Regions from separate parts of the Paracerasibacillus soli genome, predicted to be linked through region 3. Evidence: predicted binding sites of a transcription regulator. Region 3 holds the regulator's gene; each other region holds the start of a gene.
What was found. The regulator Rex, encoded in region 3, represses fermentation and respiration genes when NADH is low (regulators of the CRP and FNR family bind a similar motif). The targets are predictions, from matches to a motif close to TTGTGAAATATTTCACAA.
Positions count from the first base shown of each region.

Region 1: a site for Rex is predicted at 1,394-1,411, ahead of adhE (bifunctional acetaldehyde-CoA/alcohol dehydrogenase). Genes of this name have one in related genera too.
Region 2: a site for Rex is predicted at 1,703-1,720, ahead of pflB (formate C-acetyltransferase). Genes of this name have one in related genera too.

Region 1 is NZ_JBHLWL010000036.1:69,696-72,971, forward strand. Features, by position in the region: gene ACFFIS_RS10510 (hypothetical protein) at 1-153, shown strand, start outside; gene ACFFIS_RS10515 (EamA family transporter) at 379-1,284, opposite strand; gene adhE (bifunctional acetaldehyde-CoA/alcohol dehydrogenase) at 1,569-3,276, shown strand, end outside.
Region 2 is NZ_JBHLWL010000067.1:87,028-90,303, reverse strand. Features, by position in the region: gene pflB (formate C-acetyltransferase) at 1-1,664, opposite strand, end outside; gene ACFFIS_RS17265 (asparaginase) at 2,014-3,066, shown strand; gene ACFFIS_RS17260 (gamma-glutamyl-gamma-aminobutyrate hydrolase family protein) at 3,174-3,276, shown strand, end outside.
Region 3 is NZ_JBHLWL010000062.1:125,902-129,177, reverse strand. Features, by position in the region: gene ACFFIS_RS16090 (ABC-F family ATP-binding cassette domain-containing protein) at 1-137, opposite strand, end outside; gene moaC (cyclic pyranopterin monophosphate synthase MoaC) at 558-1,040, shown strand; gene ACFFIS_RS16080 (redox-sensing transcriptional repressor Rex) at 1,084-1,722, shown strand; gene ACFFIS_RS16075 (YdiK family protein) at 1,848-2,042, opposite strand; gene ACFFIS_RS16070 (CPBP family intramembrane glutamic endopeptidase) at 2,049-2,747, opposite strand; gene groES (co-chaperone GroES) at 3,160-3,276, shown strand, end outside.

The DNA.
Region 1 (3,276 bases), on a different contig from region 3:
ATAAATGATGATAAGATTATTCAAATTGATAATTTTGTTATATCAAGCCAAAACAAGGAAAAAATAAGGGAGATTGCAGGTGAAAGAAACTACGTTGCAGCTTTAAAGGAAATAGAAGAGCGCATACAAGAAATAAAAGAAAGTTCAAACTAAGTCTATTCCAATCTCGTATTGGAAATAGTTGATAGTTTACTTGCAGAATGATGATGAAAGAATTTCATAAACTTTAACTTAGGTTGGAGAGGCTGTTCGTTCAACCAATCCAATCTAAGCAATGAAGTTAAAGAGTTTACATCAAGGGGAGGGAGACTCTAGTTCTTTACGATTATCTGAATTTTTGCCATCAGTTCTCATTTATATTTTCCAACCGTTAAAGCGTTAATCACCTGACATGCCAAGTAATGCAATCCCAACCATTACAATAGCAATTACAATATATTGTTGTTTTTGTAACTTCTCTTTCAAGAAAATACGTGAGAGTAGGACTGAGAATATGCTATAAGAAGCAATCAGTGGCGCGGTAATGATTGCATTTTTAGACATCGCAAATACGTAGAAAAATTGTCCAGTTGTTTCAAGTATTGCTGCAAGCCCTTTATCACGTTCTTTAAATAATTTAAAATCTACCTTTTTATAAAATTTTAAATAGAAGTATGAAAGAAGACCACAAATAAGGAATGTATATTCATAAGCGATTAATGCAGCATCTTCACTAATGAGAGAAAGTTCATCTAAATATACCCCATCAGCAAAGGTTCCGAGGCCATCTATCACTGCATAAAGAATAGGGAAGGTAAGTGCCATAAAACTAATTTGATATTTTTTATCAATTATCTCATTCGTTAGTTGACGCGCTTTTTCTTCTGCTTGTTTTTCATAAAAGCCTATTCCAATTACTCCAATAGTAACAGCTAAAATACCAGCAACTTCTGTAAATGTTAATTGATGTGTAAAGAAGATGAAAAGTAAGATTGCTGTAACTGCACCAGATGAATTTTGTACAGGCGAGGCAATAGATAATTCCATATATCGTAATCCAATGTAACCAATCGTCATTGATAAAATATATAGAGCGGAGACCGGTAAATAAAGCAACATGTCACTAGGATGGAATGTCAAACCTTTTAGTAGCATATAGGCCGTTGCGTGAATTCCCATTACAAATCCTACTATCGTAACTATCTTTAAGTGACTTTGTGAATCATCGCTGTCTGATCCTTTTTTATAAAATAAATCGGCTGCTCCCCAAGCGAGTGCTGTTATAAGTGCAAACAAAAACCACATAATTGGTAACTCCTGTTATTAGATTTGATATTTCTATCAGTAGATGAAGTGAAAAAAACAATATAATTATACAACAAGTATTGTGGTGAGAAAAGAATTATTTTTAAGTTTGTGAAACGCTTCACAAACTTGTCGTATTTACGATGAAATGACAGCGTTACCAACTGCTAAGCTTAAGATAGAAAAATAAGAAAGGGGGATCATGTACATATAAAAGCTTACTGGTCTCATGAAAAAAAGTGCATTGGCAAATACATTTTTAATGAAATGAGGAGGCGTTGTTAATGGGTATTGTAAAAGAGAAAATGACAGAGGAAAAAGTAGCTAAATATATCGATCAGCTTGTTAAAAATGCAAGCCTTGCTTTGAAACAAATGAAAGAACTTCGCCAAGAGGAAATTGACCATATTGTAAAAGATATGGCTTTAGCTGGGCTTGATCAAGATATGGCCTTGGCGAAATTAGCGATAAATGAAACAAAACGTGGTGTTTACGAAGATAAGATTATAAAAAATATTTTTTCAACAGAATATGTATACCACAATATTAAGTATGATAAAACAGTAGGAGTTATAGGAGAAAATCCGCATGAGGGCATAGTAGAAATTGCGGAACCAATAGGTGTCATTGCAGGAGTTACACCTGTCACAAACCCGACATCGACGACGATGTTCAAAATTCTAATCTCCATTAAAACTGGAAATCCAATTATATTTGCTTTTCATCCATCTGCACAAAAGTCTAGCTCGGAAGCTGCACGTATATTATATGAGGCAGCAAGAAAAGCAGGAGCACCTGAGCATTGTATCCAATGGATTGAAACCCCTTCAGTTTTTGCAACGCAAACATTAATGAAACATGACGGTGTATCACTAATTCTTGCAACTGGTGGTGCTGGAATGGTGAAATCTGCCTATAGTTCTGGTAAACCCGCATTAGGGGTAGGACCGGGAAATGTCCCTTGTTATATAGAAAAAACAGCTAATGTGAAACGTGCGGTTAATGATTTAATTTTATCTAAGACTTTTGATAATGGTATGATTTGCGCATCAGAACAAGCGGTAATCATTGATAATGAGATTTACGAATCCGTGAAACAAGAAATGATCACGCATAATTGCTATTTCTTGAATAAAGAGGAAAAAATTCAAGTGGAAAAGTTAGTTATTGATGAAAAAGCTTGTGCAGTAAATCCAGCAATTGTAGGATTAAGTGCAACAAAGATTGCGGAAATGGCAGGAATTCAGGTTCCTATTGATACAAAAATTTTGCTAGCAGAGTTGACTGGAGTTGGGCCAAATCATCCACTATCTCGTGAAAAATTAAGTCCAATACTTGCGTGTTACAGAGCAAAAAATACGGAGGAGGGCTTAATGCGGGCGGAAGAAATGTTAGAGTTTGGTGGCCTTGGTCATTCGGCTGTTATTCATTCAGAAGATGAAAAGGTAATCGAACAATTTGGTCACCGTATGAAGGCGGGTCGTTTAATTGTAAATGCTCCTTCATCCCAAGGTGCCATCGGTGATATTTACAATGCGTATTTACCATCGCTCACATTAGGTTGTGGTTCTTATGGCGGTAATTCTGTTTCGACAAATGTAGGAACGGTTCACCTCATTAATGTTAAAAAAATGGCGAAGAGAAATGTAAACATGCAATGGTTTAAAGTCCCACCGAAAATATACTTTGAAAAAAATGCTGTCCAATATTTGGCTAAAATGCCGAATATCACGAAGGCGTTTATCGTTACAGATCCGATGATGATGGACCTAGGTTATGTTGATAAGGTACTTTATTATTTAAGAAAACGTCCTGATTATGTACATTGCAAAATTTTCTCTGATGTAGAAGCTGATCCATCATTTGAAACGGTAAAACGTGGTGCAACTGAAATGATGGAATTTGACCCAGATGTTATTATCGCCATAGGTGGGGGATCACCAATGGATGCGGCAAAAGGAATGTGGTTATTTTATGAACATCCAGAAACTG
Region 2 (3,276 bases), on a different contig from region 3:
TCTCCTTCGATTGCAAAGTCAACGGCATAGCCATTTTCATCACGAATTGCTTTTACTTTTGCATGCTTGATGGCACTAAGTGAGTCAGCAACTACCGATAATCCAGCAATACCACAAGCCATTGTACGTAAAATTGTTTGGTCATGTAATGCCATTTCAATTCGTTCATAACTATATTTATCATGCATGAAATGGATAACGTTTAATGTATGAACATAAAGTCCTGCAAGCCAATCTAGGACTGTATCATATTTTTCCATGACTTCATCATAATCTAGATATTCAGAAGTAATTGGTGCATATTTAGGTCCAACTTGAATAAGTAACTTTTCATCAACCCCACCATTAATCGCATACAAGAGACCTTTTGCTAAATTTGCTCGTGCTCCAAAGAATTGCATTTGTTTACCAATCGTCATGGCAGATACACAGCAGGCAATTCCGTAATCATCACCATAAATATCACGCATAATATCATCGTTTTCATATTGAATGGAACTTGTTTCAATTGAAACATTCGCACAATAACGTTTGAATTTATCTGGTAGATGCTCCGACCAAAGTACAGTTAAGTTTGGCTCAGGAGCAGGACCTAAATTTGTTAAAGTATGCAAGAAGCGAAATGAGTTTTTCGTTACAAGTGGTGTGCCATCTGTTGTCATTCCGGCAATTGATTCTGTTACCCAAGTTGGATCGCCGCTAAACAATTCATTATAATCTGGCGTCCGTGCAAATTTAACTAAACGAAGTTTCATAACAAAATGGTCAACCAATTCTTGCGCTTCTGCTTCTGTTAAAAGGGCGTTTTGTAAATCTCTTTCGATATAAATATCTAAAAAAGTAGATACACGTCCAAGACTCATCGCTGCTCCATTTTGTTCTTTGATGGCTGCAAGGTAAGCAAAATAGAGCCATTGAAATGCTTCATGTGCATTTGTTGCTGGTTTAGAAATATCGAAGCCGTAAGACATGGCCATTTCTTTTAATTCATGAAGTGCGCGAATTTGTTCCGTGATTTCTTCGCGATCACGTATCACGTTTTCTAACATGACACCGTTTCCACCAGTAATTTCTAATTGCATTTTTTTGTCTGCAATAAGGCGATCGACACCATATAAAGCAACTCTACGGTAGTCGCCGATAATTCGTCCACGACCATAAGCATCAGGTAAACCAGTAATAATACCTGCTTTTCTAGCTAATCTCATTTCAGGTGTATATGCATCAAATACACCTTGGTTATGTGTTTTGCGATATGCAGTAAAGGTATGTTCTACTTCTTTATCTACTTCATAGCCATATGCATGACAAGCGTTTACCGCCATGCGAATACCGCCGAATGGTTGAAGAGAACGTTTAAAAGGTTTATCAGTTTGAAAACCGACAACTTTTTCCTTTTCTTTGTCTAAGTATCCTGGTCCATGTGAGGTAATTGTTGAAACAATTTTTGTATCCATATCAAGAACGCCACCATTTTCACGTTCTTGTTTGGATAGTTCCATTACTTCATCCCAAAGTTCACGGGTTGCTTCCGTTGGTTCAGCTAAAAATGATTCGTCCCCTACATAGGGATTAAAGTTCTTCATAATAAAGTCTCGTACATCAATTTCTGATTGCCATTTACCACTGCGAAAGTCTGCCCAAGCTTGTTGTTTCTTTAACATTGGAATACCTCCTAATATTAAATGATCTTCGAGTAAGTTTGTGAAATGCTGAACAATTACTCTAACATTAGTATAACACAGCGAAGATAAATAACATGATTTAAATGTAACAAATTTATGAATGTGCAATTTGTTTCCGGTAATCTATTGATTCTATAGGGTTTTATAGCAACCTCATCTGTATTAATACAAATCATTTTTGTAGTGTAACAGATGGGAGTTATCGGATTGTAATAGAAAATGATTATTTAGAAATGACAATGAATTTTGATTATGTTACGATTTATTTATCTGAAAATTGCATGAAAGTTTTCCGATGAAAAACTGTGACAATGTAGGAGAGATAACATTGATTAGTAGCAAGCAGCCCATTCAAGTTTACCGTGGTGAATATTTAGAAAGTACACATGAAATTGCAGTTGCGGTCGTAAATACAGAAGGGGATTTACTCGCTCATTACGGGGATCCAAAGCAACAAGTCTTTGCTCGTTCATCGATGAAGCCCTTTCAAGCCGTGCCGATTGTAGAATCAGGAGCATTGGATAGCTTTCATTTTAGTGAAAAAGAGTTAGCACTATTTTGCGCAAGTCACATCGGAGAACCGATTCATCGCGAAACGGTACAACATGTATTAGATCAATTACAACTAACAATTTATGATTTGCAATGCGGAACCCATGTGCCACGTGATATGAAAAGCTATGATGCATTAGTCCGTGCTGGAAAGCAATTAAATCCGCTTTATAGTAATTGTTCTGGAAAACATAGTGGAATGCTTGTTGGTTGTAAAAAACAAGGATTTGACATTGCGACATATCGAGAAATAAATCATCCATATCAGCAACAAATATTAGAAGTAATTGCGGAGGTCGCCGATATTGAGTGTAAATCAATTGGTATGTCAGTCGATGGTTGTGGTGTTCCTGTACATCGTATGCCATTAGAGCATGTTGCACTTGCTTATGCGAGACTTGCGAAACCGGAAGTTTGGCTTACTGACAATGACCAACGGAAAAAATCCTTACACCGTGTTTGTCAGGCGATGACAATGTTTCCGGAAATGGTTGCGGGTACAAAACAATTTGATACGGATTTGATGCAAGCTTTTAATCGAAGAGTTGTTGCAAAAGGTGGTGCAGAAGGTGTGCATTGTTTTGGGGATAAGGAAACGGGAATTGGTGTCGCAATTAAAGTTGCAGATGGTAATGCGAGGGCAACAACTGTTGCAACGATGGAAGTATTGCATCAATTACAAATCGGAAATGATGTCATCTGGGATAAGTTAGCCCATTATCATGAAGCACCAGTTAAAAATGCACGAGATGAAACGATTGGCACCATTCAAGCTCATTTCTCATTACATATTGAAAAAGGGGTATTGCATACATGGGGGATATCGTAATCTGTTTTATCGTGAAATCGTAGGGGAGCGATGCTAGGTACATCTGTAATAATAGCACTTCACTTTACGAATAGTTTTTAAAATTGAAATGGATGGGGGAGAGTGTGTTGAAACCAATTATCGGAATATCATCGTCAATGGAAGTAGATGAATCGTATTACATGGTTGCGAATGATAATGTAAAGGCAATCATGCATGCTGGGGGTCTGC
Region 3 (3,276 bases):
AATAATGTAGATTTCCCAGCACCGTTACGACCAACAATCGCAATACGATCACGGTCTTTAATTTCTAATTTTATATTATTTAAAATTTCTTCAGCACCAAAGGATTTTGAAATCCCTGTTAGTTGCATCAGTATCATGATATTTCACCTCAAAAAAGCATCATTATTTATAAGGAAGTTTAAAGGGCTCAAAAATATGATACCCGGTCCTTATTTATCACAGACTATATGGTTATCACTTCAAGCGTGGAAGTGTCAATTAACAGAAAGTCAAAAGCCCGATTCGTTCGGGCCTAAAAGACGTAGGTTACAATGGTATTGCAACAGGAAGTTGCGAACGTAGCCTTTGTTCCCATAAGTAGGGAAAGTGCGGTTATCTATCTTTTTAAACACGCCCGATAATCATATATATATCATTATAATGGTAGTTGTCGTTAAAGTGTAGCTAAATTAAGTATTCCACGCAATACATTTGTGAATATAATCACGATTTTATACCATTTTTCTGTAAAAATTGGTATAGTAGAAGAAAAGGTTCATTATCTTAGGGGTGAGAGAATGACTGATTTTACACATTTTAACAAAGAAGGTCGGGCACATATGGTTGATATTAGTGAAAAGTCCGAATCGGAAAGAATTGCTGTGGCGCGCTCAAGTATTTTTGTAGCAAAAGAAATATATGAGAAGATTATTAATCTTTCAGTTGAAAAAGGGGATGTGCTTGCTGTTGCACAAATTGCAGGCATCATGGCGGCAAAAAATACTTCGCAGATTATTCCAATGTGTCATCCTTTGCAATTAAAAGGAATAAACATTACATTTGATTGGAAACTAGATGAAGCAACATATGAATTAGAGATAATATCTACAGTTAAAACAAAAGGGCAAACAGGTGTAGAGATGGAAGCGTTAACGGCAGCATCAGCAGCTGCCTTGACAATATATGATATGTGTAAGGCAATTGATAAAGGAATGACGATTGGTCAAACTTATTTAATAGAAAAAACAGGTGGAAAATCTGGGGATTACAAACGTTCGTAACGAAGAAATAAACAAAGTCAGCTAGCAGCTAGGAGGAATAATAATGGAACAAAGTAAAATTCCACAAGCAACAGCAAAGAGATTACCGTTATATTACCGATTTTTAAATAATTTACAGCACCAGGGGAAAAATCGCGTTTCCTCAAAAGAGTTGAGTGAAGCAGTTAAAGTTGATTCAGCGACAATACGACGAGATTTTTCCTACTTTGGGGCTTTAGGTAAAAAAGGTTATGGATATAATGTAGAGTATTTGCTTGGGTTTTTTCGTAAAACATTAGATCAGGATGAATTAACCGAGGTTGCGTTAGTTGGAGTAGGTAATTTAGGAACTGCTTTTTTAAAATATAACTTCTTAAAAAATAATAATACGAAAATCGTAATGGCTTTTGATGCAGACGAAAGTAAAGTAGGAATGGATTTCGGTGGAATTCCTGTTTACCATATAGATGAACTAGCGGAACACGTTGGTAATGTGAAAGTGGCTATCTTAACGATTCCAGCGACGGAGGCTGACAATATTGCTGAGAAGTTAGTTGAACATGGCATTGAAGGGATTTTAAACTTCACACCAGCTCGTATTACGGTGCCTGATCATATTCGGGTACATCATATTGATCTCGCAGTTGAATTGCAAGCACTTGTTTATTTTCTAAAACATTACCCATTAAAAAAAGATGATTAAATAGACATGGCTGGGACAAAACCAAAGTGTCAGACCCCTCCCTCAACTACTACACGCAGTATGAAACACGGAACTTTTTACTAGTTATAGTATTTGAACGAGGATGTCAGACTGTCCCAGCCTCATTATCTTTTTTTTGAAGTTTTAAAATGTAGCATCATCAATCTAATTGCTAAACCAAAATCCAGTGTAGCAATGGCTGCAATTAATAGGGTTGTAATATTCCACACGGTATCTTCTACACTTTGTATTGCAATGAATAGGAAAAAGGTTCCCATGAGAAAGTATACTATTCCTTTTGTAAGTAAAGAATTTCGCATTGTTTTTTATCCTCCAAATAGGTGTAAAATTACTTGTGTCTTTTGTTGTATATCTTCTGGGAGATTAAAGTTAAAATATAAGGCGATTGCATTCATTAACATATGTACAGCAATAGGTACAAGTATCCGTTTTGTTTTTACATATAAAAAGGCAAATACAAGTCCCATGGAACTATAGACGAGAATATGCTCTGGCTCTCCATGAATGAAACCGAACGCTAAGGCCGATAAAATTGCGGCAACAAAAAAGTTTGTTCTCTTATAAAGTGTACCGAAAATGATTTTTCTAAAAATAATCTCCTCTAAAATAGGTGCAATCAATGTTGTGATAATGATAAAGGCAGGAAATAACTTTGCAATTTCTGTAATAAAGCGTGTGTTTTCTGATTGTGTTTCGACATTGAATACATATAATTCGATTGCGCCAGCTATACCTTGTCCTAAGAAGGCCATAAATACACCAACGATAATCCACATTATGGTAGATTCCGCGCCAGTTGCGTTTTCATCTACACCCGCCTTCATATCGGGTTTCATCAAGAATAAAACGGCGATTAAACAAGCAATGAAAGCAAATATAGAATAGTATACTACGATTGTTGCATTTTCAAATGGAAGCCATTTAAGTAAGGGTGGGACGACGATTAAATTTGAATACTGCATAATGAAGTAGGCGATGATGACCCACCAATAACGTTTAGCCAATGAGAAAAACTCCTTCTTGATTTAATTTTATCTTCAATACTTTGTATGAAAACATGTATGAAGTATTTTAACATAATTAACGGTACATATCGTATATTATAACTCATTCAAAATGTATGAAGGCTTTTTAAAAAAATGTACAGGATCAAACTATCTTGTATGTATTTGCTAATTCCCTTATTCACAGTAATGCCTCGGTACAAAACTTCGCATATCTTAGGGTGCTGCCTCAGCATGGGTATAGTGAGAATAGTTGAAATTAAAAATCACATCGTACATAGGAAAACATTAAATGTGACAAGCAATTGACATTTTTACATAAAAAAGAAGTACAATACTTGCATTTTTTTTATAAATTAATTAATATATTAATTGGTGTTAGCACTCGCAATAGAAGAGTGCTAATAAAAATATGAGGAAAAGGATTAAGGAGGTTGTCTACATGATTAAACCACTAGGAGATCGCGTTGTCATTGAACTTGTAGAACTTGAAGAAACAACAGCAAGCGGTATTGTATTACCAGATTCA